3 regions of the Paraburkholderia megapolitana genome follow, and region 1 is predicted to be linked to each of the others. Evidence: predicted binding sites of a transcription regulator. Region 1 holds the regulator's gene; each other region holds the start of a gene.
The links. Region 1 encodes FliA, which starts transcription of late flagellar genes. Its sites were predicted from a motif close to CTAAAGTTTNNNNNNNNNNNGCCGNTA; they were not measured.
Positions count from the first base shown of each region.

Region 2: a site for FliA is predicted at 2,309-2,335, ahead of FNZ07_RS27680 (DUF4088 family protein). Genes of this name have one in related genera too.
Region 3: a site for FliA is predicted at 1,882-1,908, ahead of fliD (flagellar filament capping protein FliD). Genes of this name have one in related genera too.

Region 1 is NZ_CP041745.1:4,298,379-4,302,802, reverse strand. Features, by position in the region: gene flhF (flagellar biosynthesis protein FlhF) at 1-1,049, shown strand, start outside; gene FNZ07_RS32675 (MinD/ParA family ATP-binding protein) at 1,042-1,911, shown strand; gene FNZ07_RS32670 (RNA polymerase sigma factor FliA) at 1,937-2,671, shown strand; gene FNZ07_RS32665 (YncE family protein) at 3,155-4,276, shown strand; gene FNZ07_RS32660 (protein-L-isoaspartate O-methyltransferase family protein) at 4,406-4,424, opposite strand, start outside.
Region 2 is NZ_CP041745.1:3,226,333-3,230,756, forward strand. Features, by position in the region: gene FNZ07_RS27660 (CreA family protein) at 1-145, shown strand, start outside; gene FNZ07_RS27665 (helix-turn-helix transcriptional regulator) at 221-1,051, shown strand; gene FNZ07_RS27670 (AzlC family ABC transporter permease) at 1,275-1,946, shown strand; gene FNZ07_RS27675 (AzlD domain-containing protein) at 1,943-2,266, shown strand; gene FNZ07_RS27680 (DUF4088 family protein) at 2,502-3,260, shown strand; gene FNZ07_RS27685 (ATP-dependent helicase) at 3,281-4,424, opposite strand, start outside.
Region 3 is NZ_CP041743.1:495,205-499,628, reverse strand. Features, by position in the region: gene pcaF (3-oxoadipyl-CoA thiolase) at 1-255, shown strand, start outside; gene fliD (flagellar filament capping protein FliD) at 378-1,802, opposite strand; gene FNZ07_RS02065 (DUF535 family protein) at 1,976-2,941, opposite strand; gene FNZ07_RS02060 (response regulator) at 3,288-3,995, shown strand; gene FNZ07_RS02055 (alpha/beta hydrolase) at 4,142-4,424, shown strand, end outside.

The sequences.
Region 1 (4,424 bases):
CGTCGACCGCGTTTTCTGCCGGCACTGCAGCATCGATGACTGAAGCGATCAACCAGCGCGTCGAGCAGATCGTCAACGACACCGTGATGCACGAACTCGCGTCGATGCGCGGGATGATGGAAGAGCACTTCACCGGCCTGCTGTGGGCGGACCGCCAGCGCCGTGGGCCGACACACGCCGCGTTGACCAAACACCTGTTCGCCGCCGGCTTCTCGGCGCAGCTCGTGCAGATGATGATCGACAACATGCCGGAGACCGACGGCATGGAAGCCGGCATGAACTGGGTGCGTTCGGTACTCGCGACGAACCTGCCGGTGATGGAAAACGAAGACGAGCTGATGGAGCGCGGCGGCGTGTTCGCGCTGATGGGACCGACGGGAGTCGGCAAGACGACGACGACCGCAAAGCTCGCCGCACGCTGCGTGATGCGCTTCGGCGCGAGCAAGGTCGCGCTGCTCACCACCGACAGCTACCGGATCGGCGGTCACGAGCAACTGCGCATTTTCGGGAAGATTCTCGGCGTGTCCGTGCACGCGGTGAAGGACAGCGCCGATCTGCAACTCGCGCTGTCCGAGCTGCGCAACAAACACATCGTGCTGATCGACACGATCGGCATGAGCCAGCGCGACCGGCAGGTGGCTGACCAGATCGCGATGCTGTGCCGCGCCGGTCAGACGGTGCAGCGTCTGTTGCTGCTGAATGCGACCTGTCATGGCGACACGCTGAACGAAGTCGTGCAGGCGTATCAGCGTGCACCGGACCAGCAGCCGCTCGCCGGTTGCATCCTGACCAAGCTCGACGAAGCGACCAACCTGGGCAGCACGCTCGATACGGTGATCCGTTACCGCTTGCCCGTGCATTACGTGTCGACCGGACAGAAGGTGCCGGAGAACCTCTACGTCGCGACGAAGAAATTCCTGATCAAGAGCGCGTTCTGCATTCCGCGCGACAGCTCGCCTTTCGTGCCGCAGGACGACGACATTCCGCCGCTGCTGTCGGCGCTGTCGGCGCGCTCGACGGCCGATATGCACGAGGTCCGCTTTGGATAAACGTGTGCCCGATCAGGCGGAAGGGCTGCGCAGGCTGCTCGCCGGTGGTGGCGCGCGCGTGATTTCGGTGACTGGCGGTTCGCCGCGGGCGGGCGCCACGACGACGGTCCTCAATCTCGCGACGGCACTCGCCGAGCAGGGCAAGGACGTGCTCGTGATCGATGAGTGCCCCGGCGAGGGCTCGGTCAGCTCGACGCTCGGCGGGGTGCGCTGCACGGGCAGTTTCATCGAAGTCGCACGCGGCGAACTGCCGCTCGAGCGCGCGGTATTGCGGCATCCGCTGGGCTTTGGCGTGCTGGCTGCGTCGCGGGCGAATCGCGAGGGCTGCACGCCGTCGCAGCTTGCCGCGATGGTCGACGGTTGCGCCGACATCGTGCTGATCGATGCGCAGCTCGGTCGCGAGGGCGCGTTGTCGGCGCTGGCGCTGCAGGCGCACGACGTGATGATTGTGATGCGGGTCGCCGCGCAGTCGATCACCGAGACCTATGCGTGCCTGAAGCGGTTGCACTACGCGCATGCGATCGCGCAGTTTCGTGTGGTCGTGAATCACGTGCAGAGCATCGACGATGCGCGCACCGCGTTCGACAACCTCGCGGGGGTGGCGGGGCGTTATCTGTCGGTGGCGCTGGAGGCGGCCGGCTGCATCGCCGCCGATGTGCGGATCGTGCGGGCGCTCGAACTGTCGCGCTGTGTGGTCGATGCGTTCCCGTCGACACCGGCGGCGCGCGGCTACCGGCACCTCGCCGCGCAATTGCAGTACTGGCCGATGCGGCCAGCGATGTCGTCGCGCGCGCCGTGGCCGGCGAGCGCGGCCGTAACAGCGGCGCAACACGCCGACCAACCGTCCGCGCAGCACGCCTGAAGGCGCCGCGGACAAGGGGAGCACGATGTACAACGCGCAGGGAAAGATCTCCCAGGCCGACGTCCTGACCAAATACGCGCCGCTCGTCAGGCGGCTCGGTCTGCAGCTCGTGGCCAGGATGCCGGCGAGCGTCGATCTCGACGATCTGATCCAGGCCGGCATGATCGGCTTGCTCGATGCGGCGAGTCGTTACAAGGAAGATCAGGGCGCGCAGTTCGAAACCTACGCGAGCCAGCGGATTCGCGGCGCGATGCTCGACGAGCTGCGCAGCAACGACTGGCTGCCGCGCAGCCTGCGCCGCACGTCGCGCGAAGTCGAGGCGGCGGTGCATCGGGTCGAACAACGGCTCGGACACTCGGCCAGCGAAGCGGAGATCGCCGATCACCTGAACATGCCGCTCGACGAATACCAGTCGATGCTGCAGGACCTGCATGGCAGCCAGCTGATTTACTACGAAGACTTCGATCGGTCCGCTGAGGATGAGCCGTTTCTCGATCGGTATTGCGTCGATCATTCGGATCCTTTGTCGGCGCTGCTTGACGATAGTTTGCGTACTGCGCTCATTGAGGCTATCGATCGGTTGCCGGAACGCGAAAAGCTGCTGATGTCGCTTTACTACGAACGCGGGATGAACCTGCGCGAGATTGGGGCGGTGATGGAGGTTAGCGAGTCGCGGGTGTGTCAGTTGCACAGCCAGGCGGTGGCGCGGTTGCGCACGCGCTTGCGGGAGATGGCTTGGGCGAATGCGGAGGCGGGGTGAGGGGTAGCTAAACCGCATCGTTGTGCAACAAACAGGTGTTCCCGCGCCTGGCGAATGGCTCGTCAATCAATAGTCTGTTGAACAGGTTAGTACTCGATATGCTGCCTTCGAACGTTTCTACGTCGACAGGCAGTAGTCAGTCACATCAATCTTCCTGATCTACTCTCCTGCGCACTGCACTCTGCGACGTCACACAGAGTAGCTAAAACACGCAGTGCGAAATTGCACGCCGTACGTCTATGGAAAATTCAATTTCATTACACGTATAGCGTTAACGCAATGCGGACCATAAATAAGTTTTACTTTTCGATTCTCCATCGCACCGCCATTGTGTGAGCCGTAAAGCGGATCAGATGGCGATTTCTTAAGGTTTCTTAAGGAATCGTTTTTTGCTAGTCGCCGATCGAGAGCGCAAGAAGCTTGAAGACTCACGCCGCTCCATGGACCGACGGTCAGACCAATAAACGAAATGGAGACGAAAACATGGAAAAGCGCCTGGCAACTTTGATGTTGCTCGCCGTGACTGCATTGACCGGCTGCGGAGGTGGAGACGACATTAGCGCACCGACACCGCCGAAGCTGCTCACAAACATCGCCGTGCCCAATGCTTCGAGTCCACCATTCAGTTTTGACATTGGCTACGTCGAGGCCGGTAAGTACTTTCTCTCCGACCGCAATAACAAGGCAGTCGATGTCGTGGACACTCAATCGAACACGTTGCTCGCGCAGATCGTGGGGCCGTTCATCGGTGCCGGTGCCACGACAAACGAATCCGGTCCAGACGGAATCGTAGGTATCACCGGTACGAACACGATCTATGTCGGCGACGTGGACTCGGTCAAAGTAATCGATACGGCTGCGCAGAAGACGGTCAACACAATCGTCATCAGCAATTCCGGATCGCGCGTCGATGAGGGCTGCTACGATCCCGACGATCATCTCGCGATGTTTGCGAACCCCGGAGACTCGCCGCCATTCGTCACGTTAATTTCGACGCTGACGCAAAAGCCGGTAGCAAAGCTCTCTTTCAATGGTTCGTCGGGGCTCGAAGCGTGCGCCTATGATCCTGCCTCGAAGAGTTTTTTGATCAACAACGACGGTACTGCTGCCAATCCCGAAGGCGAGCTTGACGTCATCACGGCCAGCTCCGCGGTGGCGGGAAATCCTTCTGTCAGCAAGTCGTTTCCGCTAGGGAAATGCGCACCGGCGGGCATCGTGCTTGGTCCGAATAATGACGTGCTCATTGGATGCGATCCGCCGGCCGGAGACCCGCTCATCACGTTGATCCTCGACCGTACGAGTGGCGCGATTCAAGCCAGCCTGCCGTTTGGCGGGGTGGACCAGGTTGGTTACGATCCGGCTTCCAACCGCTATTTCCTGCCGGCTCGACACTACGTCACGAGCGGCATTGCAGCAGCGTCAGGATTTAGCCCGCAGATGGCTGTAATCGATGGCACGTCACGGCAGTTGCTCGTCAAGATTCCGGTGGGCACGGGGGCGCACTCCGTCGCCATCGACAGCACGCTTGGGCAAGTGTATGTGCCGTTTCAACCCGGCGCGGCAGGATTCCCCAACGGCGGTATTTCGTTGTTTTCGACGCGCTAGTTTTATAGCGTATCGGCCGGACCGCTAGCAACGGTCGCGGTCGTATCCGTGTCGACAGGGGGCAATGAATGGCCGACCAGCGGCTGTCTGGCAAACGGTGAAAGCGCGGTTGTAGTGTTCATGCCAGGATCAGACAGCAGATGCCGAG
Region 2 (4,424 bases), 1.1 Mb from region 1:
GACGCTGCACGTCGTGCGCGTCGTCGATGCGAAACGCAATACGCTCGTGTATCTGACCTATAGCGACCGGATTGCGACCGGCAGTGCGAAGAACAGCGTCACGGCCGTGCCGCTGCCGGCGGGCACAACCATCCCGATGAAGTAGGCACTGCCCTGTCATGCGGCCACGCAGCCGCGCTAAAACCCGCGCTAAACTGGCAGGCCAAGCCGGATTGCCATCATGACCGTCACCCGTTTCCGCGATTCCGCCCGCTACTGGCGCACGCCGCTTCTGCCCGGCGCGGATCTCGTCACCGCCGAATATCGCGATCACGCGTTCACGCCGCACTGGCACGACGCCTATACGATCCCGGTGATCGAGGCCGGCGCGGAGTGCTACGACTATCGCGGCACGCACTATGTCGCCGAGGCCGGCAGCGTGCCGGTCATCAACCCCGGCGAACTGCACACCGGCGCGCGTGCGGTCGAGGCCGGCTGGCGTTATCGCGTGATGTATGTGCCGGTCGATTTCATCCACGATCTGGCCACCGATATCTCCGGCCGCGTACAACCGCTGCCGTGGTTCGAGCCCGGCGTGATCCGCGACCCGGTCCTCGCCGACCGGCTGCGGCGCGCCCATCATCTGCTCGAAGAAAACGCCGCCGATCCGCTCGCCGCCGAAGCCGCGTTGCTCGACGCACTGTCGATGCTGCTCGTGCGCTACGGACGCACGCGGGCCGCTGCACAATCGGCGGGTTCCGACGACAACCGCGTCGCCACGATGAAAGACTGCCTCACCGGCGACCTCACCGCTCCGCTGACACTCGCGCAACTCGCCGACGCCGTGGGCCTGTCGCCGTTTCACGCCGCGCGTCTTTTCGCGCAGACCACGGGTCTGCCGCCGCACGCCTGGCGCAATCAGGTCCGCCTGCAACGCTCGCTCGCGCCGTTGCGGGCGGGCACATCAGTCGCCGACGTCGCGGCGGCCAGCGGCTTCACCGATCAGAGCCATTTCACGCGGCATTTCCGGCGCATGTTCGGCGTGCCGCCCGGACGCTGGCAAGGCGTCTGAAACAGAACCGACCGGCCTCCCCCCCGGCGCTACGGTTCTCGCGCTACGGCGCATCGCCGGCCCTCGGTGCACCGCGCACATACACCGCCCATACCGCAAGAACGTACAAGCGCACCCGCGTCCCGCACCGTTATGCTCGCTGGGACAGGAGAACAGATTGACCCAATCGACTCAAACCCACCGCTTTCGCGAATTCACCGCCGGTACACGCGATACCGTCCCGATGCTCGTCGGCGCTGCGCCGTTCGGCGTGATCTTCGGCACGCTGGTCGCATCGGGCCCGCTACACCTATGGCACGGGCAACTGATGTCGCTCGTCGTATTCGCCGGTTCGGCGCAGTTCATCGCGCTCGGGCTGATCGCCGGTCATGCGGGCTTCGCTGTGGTCTGGGCGACGACGCTGATCGTGAATCTGCGCCACATGCTGTATAGCGCCACGCTCGCTCCGCACGTCGCCCATCTGCCGATGCGCTGGCGCTGGACCCTCGGCGGCCTGCTCACCGACGAGGTCTTCGCCGTCGCCTGGGCGCACTACCGGCTACATCCGCCGGGGACGGTCGGCCCGTACTATTTTCTGGGCTCGGGCCTGTCGATGTATATCAACTGGCAGATCTGGACGCTCGCCGGCCTGCTGTTCGGCGCGGCGTTTCCGGGCTTGCAGTCGCTCGGCCTCGATTTCGCGATGGTCGCAACCTTCATCGCGATCGTCGTGCCGCAACTCGTCGCGATTCGTTATGTCGCCGCCGCGGCAACGTCGGGTGCGCTCGCGTTCTTCTGGCAGGGTTGGCCGTACAAGCTCGGCTTGCTCGGCGCGGTATTCGCCGGCGTCGTGGTCGGCGTGCTGCTGTCGCGTCGCAGCGCATTGGGTCAGCAAACTACGGAGGTCAGCCAATGAACTACGTGATCCTGATTCTGGGCATGGCGCTGATCACCTGGATCATCCGCGCGACGGTCTTCCTGCTCGGCGACCGGCTCGTTTTCCCGCCGCTCGTGCGCACGGCGCTGGGCTTCGTGCCGGTCACCGTGCTGACCGCGATCATCGTGCCGATGGCCGTCTCGCCGCACGGCACCGAGGCCGAATTGACCTGGCGCAATCCACAGCTGGTTGGTGCGCTCGCGGCGATCGTCGTCAGTGCGCTCACGCGCCGCCCGCTGCTGACTATCGCAGTCGGCCTCGCTGTGTTCTTCCTGTGGCAAGGCGTAGTACTTCGATAACCGGGCGGGCGCGCTCAGATACTTTCAGGCACACCCATCCCGCTCAAGTTTTCCGCCATCCCGCCGATATACCGTCGTAGTCCGCACACCGGACTCGCGTTCCCGCGCTCGTCTTCGCGACCCGCGCGGGAAGCAGAATGTCACCGCACCGGCATCGCTGCGCTTCGCTCCCGAGGAAAGGGCGGACCACAGCTTCCCAGCGGTGTCGCGCGCGGACGACCACACGGGATAAGACATGGGTCAGATCATCCTTACACTCAAGGACGAAACCATCGCGTCGCTGCGCAAGGATTTCGAAGCGTTTCTGCGCGTGTCGCTGAAGCTCGATCCACAGTTCGCAACGCCGCCGTTTGAGGATTTTTTGCGGGCGAAGCTGCTCGACAACATGGTGCCGCTGACCGAAAACGCGGTGCAGCGCATGCTCGCGGGCGGTCAGTACGCATGGGCCAAGCGCACGCTCGGCAAGGAGTTTCCGGACGTCGTCGCGATCCTGATGCGACAGGCAACCGAATTCGGTTTCGGCTTTGCCGTGCGCACCGAATGGACCCCCGAAGAACTCGCGAAGCAGGCCCGCAGCTGGGCGGCAGCGATCGTCGAGGAAGCGCAGGGCGACGCGTTGATGGTCGATCCACTCGCCACGCAGATCAAATCGGCGGCACAGGATATTCAAACGCTCGAGGAAACCATGCAGACGCCTGCATGGCGGCTTGCTGAATCGCTGCGGCAGCGGGTGTACGAGGCGAAGGTCGCGTGTGAAGCAAGCGTAGGCAGCGCGGCGCGCGAAAAGCTCGGCGAATTGCGCGGACTGCTGCGCCTTGGCATCGCGCACGGCTCGTTCCAGAAGCAGGAAGCGCAGCAGATCATGGAGTATCTGCGGTTGCTCAAGCCGGAAATTTTCGTCGAGGAACCCTACGATATATTCGCGCGTCTCGCCGCCTGGCTGCGCAACTTCTTTACGTCGCCGCCTACACGCACGCAGCGGCCGTCACGCTGAACACGCCCGAGCGCACCGCCTCACTCCCACATCTTGCGGAGCTTCGCCGCGATCTGTAGCTTCGCCTGCGCCGCGGCCGCGAGCCCGGCCGCAGTCGGTGCCGCGGGCGGCGCGACGTGCGGCCATGCATAGGCATCGAAGTGCGACATCAGATGCGCGGGAATGAAGCGCGTTCGCGACGCCCAGACGTGCCGGTCGCCGAGATGCGTCTGGTTGTGCACATAAAAGCGTTGCGGCACGACGATATGCAGGTCTTCCTTGGCGCGCGTCATCGCCACGTAGAGCAGGCGCCGCTCCTCGTCGATTTCTTCTTCGCTGCCGGTGCCGAGATCCGACGGAATGCAGCCGTCCACGCCGTTCAGCACGAACACGTTGCGCCATTCCTGACCCTTCGCCGAATGGATCGTCGAGAGGATCAGATAGTCCTCGTCGAGTAGCGGCACACCGGATTCATCGCTCGTGGCATCGGGTGGATCGAGCGTCAGCTCGGTCAGGAAACGCTCGCGCGATGGATATGTGCCCGCGATGCTTTCCATTTGCAGCACGTCCGCATGGCGGATCGCCGCGTCCTCGTGATTGCGTTCGAGATGCGGCTCGTACCAGCGCCGGATCAGTTCGAACTCGGCCGGCCAGGGCGACTCGCGCCCGCATACCGTCGACATCAGCGCGGCAAACGGCTGCCAGTCTTCGACTGCGCGCGCGGGCGGTGCGAAGGCAGCGAGCGCCTCGGCAGCGCGCCCGCTCGCTTCAGTGGCAACATGAGCAGCCACCTGATCCAGCACGCGCCCAGCAGTAGCCGGCCCGACCCCGGGCAGCAGTTGCATCACGCGAAACCCGGCAACACGGTCGCGCGGATTCTCCGCCCAGCGCAGCACGGCCAGCATGTCCTTCACGTGCACCGCATCGAGAAACTTCAGCCCGCCGAATTTCACGAACGGGATGTTGCGTCTCATCAGTTCGATTTCGAGCGCGGCGCTGTGATGGGCCGCGCGAAACAGCACGGCCTGGGCCTTCAGCGTCATGCCGCCTTCGCGCGCTTCGAGCACCTGCTCGACCACATAGCGGGCCTGTGCCGCTTCGTCCTCGACAGTGACGAGACGGGGGCGCTGCGCGGACGCCTTGTCGGTCCACAGGTTCTTCGTGAAGCGCTCGGCCGCGAGATCG
Region 3 (4,424 bases), on a different replicon from region 1:
GACGTGATCGAACTAAACGAAGCCTTCGCCTCGCAGGGACTCGCAGTGTTGCGCCTGCTCGGTGTCGCGGACGACGATCCACGCGTGAATCCGAACGGCGGCGCAATTGCGCTCGGTCATCCGCTCGGGATGAGCGGCGCGCGTCTCGTCACGACCGCGTTGTACCAGTTGGAGCGCACGCGTGGACGTTTCGCGCTGTGCACGATGTGTATCGGCGTGGGGCAGGGCATTGCGCTTGCGATCGAGCGGATCTGAGGCGCATGCGGCGTAATGGTGGCCGTGCGCAGTACATCGCGCACCGCCATAACCAACGCCATCATTCCCAGTTCAAACTTGCCGATCGAAAAGCGCGAGAGAACAGGCGAGTCCCACTCACCTTACTTGTTACGCGCAAGCGCCCCTGCATTGTTATTGCCGCCAAATAGCTGCGTCAGATAGTTCTTGTTGTTATTCATCGTCGTCATCAGCTTGTTTAGCGCGGTGAATTGCGCGTTGTACTGCGAGGTCAGCGTAGTCGAATAGGTCTGCAACTGCTTCGCCTGATCCTGCAACGTGGAGAGATCGGAGTTGAGCGCTTGCGTGCGCGTGTCGATAAGACCGCTCGTCTGCACGTAGTTCGTCGCGAACTTGTTCAGCGACTTGCCGATGCCGTTCGACGTGTTGAACAGCGCAGCCACCGATCCATCGTGCGACGTCAACGCGGTTTGCAGCTTCGCGTTGTCGAGTTTGAGCGTGCCGTCGTGCTGCAGATCCATGCCGATCGCCGACAGGCTGTGCGTCTTGCCGCCCGCCGCGACGCCGCGGCTTAGCGTGTCCGCGAGACCGTTGGTGATGTCGCGCAGCATCGCGTCGCCGAGCAGCGGGCCCGCCTGCGAGCCGGCCGTCGCGTTGGGCGTGTAGGTCGACAGCGAATGCGCGGTAGTGACATACGCGTTGTATGCCGTGACGAAGTTGTTCAGTGCGGTGGTGCTCGCGGTGTCATCGGCGGCGACCGTCAGGGTTTGCTTCGTGTTGGCAGCGCCAGGCGCAAGGTTGATCGTGACGCCCGGCAGCGCATCCGAAATGGTGTTGGTCGCGCTTTTGACCGGGTTGCCGTCGATCGTCAACTGCGCGTCCTGTGCCGCGCTCACTTCCCTGAAACCCGACGAATTGAGTCGTGCATCCACACCGCTGCCTGCCGTGAGCGAGACGGTGTTCGCGGCGCCCGTCGCTTTCGACGTAACGACGAGGTGTTGTCCGTCGGCGGCACTGACGACCGTCGCCGTTACGCCCGGATTATTCGACGCACCGTTGATCGCCGCGGCAACGCCCGCGAGCGTATGGTTCGACGCATCGAGGTTGACGTCCATCGACTTGCCGCCCACGGCCACGGTCAACGTGCCGCTGCCGAACGTCGTGTCTTTAGCAAATGCGTTCGACGACAGCTTGTGTGCGGTCGCAACCGTCGAGATATCGAGCGCGTAGTTGCCGCCCGTCGCGCCGGTCGAGGTCGTCGCGGTGAGTCCGTTGCCGCTCGCCGTCGCCGAGAATTTCGCCAGCGCCGAGCCGTCGGCAAGACCGCTGACCGCGCTTTGCAGCGCGGACAGCGCCGCTTTCAGCTTGCCGATCGCCGACAACTGGGTGTTGTCGAGCGTCTGCTTGTTGGTGATCTGCGCGTTGCGACCGGCGGTCTTTGCCGTGACGAGCGCCTTGACGAGATTGTCGACATCGAGCGACGAGTTGGTCGACCCGCTGATGATGGACTGCGCCGCCTGGGCGAGCAGGTTGCTGGTATCGGTGGAAGTCGGGGTTGTGCTGGCCATGCAAAGCTCCGTGCGTGTGCGGCGTGATCTCCGGGCGGTCTCCGCAGATTGAAGCCGGATGCCGACCCTCTTTTATGGTTTACGGTGCCCTTTCATGAAACTTTATGTAATTATCGAAAAAGTTTCGTAAGGTTCAAGGGGCTCGCTTGTTTGCGTATCGGGTGTGGCGGTATTCAGCCCGCCAGGCTGCGCTGAATCTGCCGCGCGACATCTTCGCGTAGCGTCTGGCGCTTGCGCCGCAACGCGTTGCCGGCCGTCACACTGTCGGCTCGCGACGCATAGCGGGACGGCGGCGCGAGCACGAACCAGCCGTTCCAGCTCGCCACTGCGCCGCATTCGCGCGACAGCCCGTCGTAGTCGGCCGCCACGCGTCGCTTGCGCAGGAAGTAGCGCCAACTGCCATAGATATGCGCCTGCTGCGACACGATGAAGGTCCCGCCGGTCCCCAGTCCCGCGGCGACGCATTGCGCCAGGTAGACGATGAAGATCTTCGGGCGCAGCCCGTACCAGCGCTTCGTCAACGCGCGAAACAGCTCACGACCGTTCACCGAGGCGTCCGGTCCCTGGACCGAGCCGACGCACAGGCGCGGGCGCCGCCGCTTGCCGCCGAGGTACGCAATGCTGAACGTGCACGACACGGCACGTCTTCCACTGGCATCGCGAATACACAGCGTCCAGTCGCCTTCTCTCTGGAACTGCTCGAGCGATTCCAGCGTGATCAGCCAGCGTTCCGCGCCGACCGAAAAACTGGCGATGGCCGCGTGGCCTTCGCGGGCAATCTGCTGCGCGAGATGCGGCACGCGCTGGAGCGTCAGCGCCTGGTGATCGAGGCTCGCAGCGAGCCGTTCGCGGGAATTGAAGCCGCCATGCAGGAACGGCCGGTGCGGCCGTTCGAGCGCGCCAGGATGACGGACGATGAGCTCGCGCAGCGGCGAAATCGAACAGCGCCTGAGCCAGACCGTCGTGGCTTTCCACCAGAGGATCGAGCGCAGCCACAGTCGCACCCGGCGCCAGCGATGAAACAGCGTGGCGTCCGGATAGACCTTGCGTCCGGCGTGCCGGATCATCGAGAACGAGCGCAGGAGGTCGCCGATCCAGAGCGAGCACGCGGCAAGTCTTGCGACCAGAAAAGGCGTCACGCGCGGTCCTCCCGATATAGCGATGGGGTGGATGCTAGCGACGCATGTCACCTGCGGCTGTCGAATTGAGCGCAGAATTGTCGAGTTTTGTGGGGGCGCCCGAAGCGGGCCAGGCGCTTCCGCTAAGCTGTCGCGCCCGGCCATTGCGCGCTGCATAAAAAACGTCGAAGCGCGTGGCGGCCAACACGGCCGACTCGCGATAACCGATAACCGGTCCGGCCCGGTATCATGTACGCCGACTGCGCGTTTTCGCGCCGCGCAGCGGCCGTGGCGCACAAGCACCGCGGTACCTGGCAGCGCGAACCATGCCGGCCTCCGAACCCAGTCAGCCTTGAACGATTCGCCCATGTCTTTCCGGATTCTGCTCGTCGAAGACGACAATCGACTGTCCGCACTCGTCGCCGGCTACCTCAGCAAGCACGGTTACGAGGTCGACGTCGTGCTGCACGGCAACGACGCCGTGCCCGCCATCCTGAAGCGCCAACCCGATCTCGTGATCCTCGACGTGAACCTGCCGGGTAAGGACGGCTTCCAGATCTGCCGCGAGGCCCGCGAACATTACGACGGCATCATCATCATGGTGACTGCGCGCGACGAGCAGTTCGACGAACTGCTGGGCCTCGAATTCGGCGCCGACGATTACGTCCACAAGCCGGTCGAGCCGCGCATCCTGCTCGCGCGAATCAAAGCGCAACTGCGCCGCGTGTCGGGCCGTACCGCCGAGGTCCCGAACCAGCCGGACAGCTATACGTTCGGCAAATTCGTGATCAACCGCGCGAGCCGCTCGGTGATGCTGCCGGACGGCAGCACGCCCGATCTGACCTCGGCGGAATTCGATCTGCTGTGGGTGCTGGCGCGCCATGCCGGCGAGGTGGTGAGCCGCGACGACCTGATGCGCGCGCTGCGTGGCGTCGAATTCGACGGACTCGACCGGACCATCGACGGCGGTATTTCCAAATTGCGTCGCAAGCTGCACGACGACGCAGGCAATCCACAGCGCATCAAGACGATCCGCAGCAAGGGTTATCAGTTCAGCAAGATCGCGTGGGAATAGCCGCCGCCGTATGAGACGGGCCGCAACGGTCCGCAAGACGGCGTAACGCGCGCCCGACAAAACTCGACACAGCGCACCTCAAATCGACAGTCACGCGCGCGTGGACTCTCTACTATCCGGGCTTCGCTGCTCTACAAGCCCGTGTCATGTCCGCTTCCTCCACTCCGGCTTCCCGTCACGCCGTTCTGATGATTCATGGCCTCGGCGGTACGCGTCACGACTTCGGTTCGCTCGACAGGAAGCTCGAGGAGGCCGGCAGCGACGTCTACCTGCCGTCATTGCCGGGTCACGGTTCGTCGCCGGACAAGCTGAACGACGTGAGCCTCGGCGACTACATGCGGCTCCTGAGCCAGACCTACCGCGAACTGTCGACGCGCTATGAACGCGTCGACGTCGCGGGTATTTCGATGGGGGCGTTGCTCGCGCTGA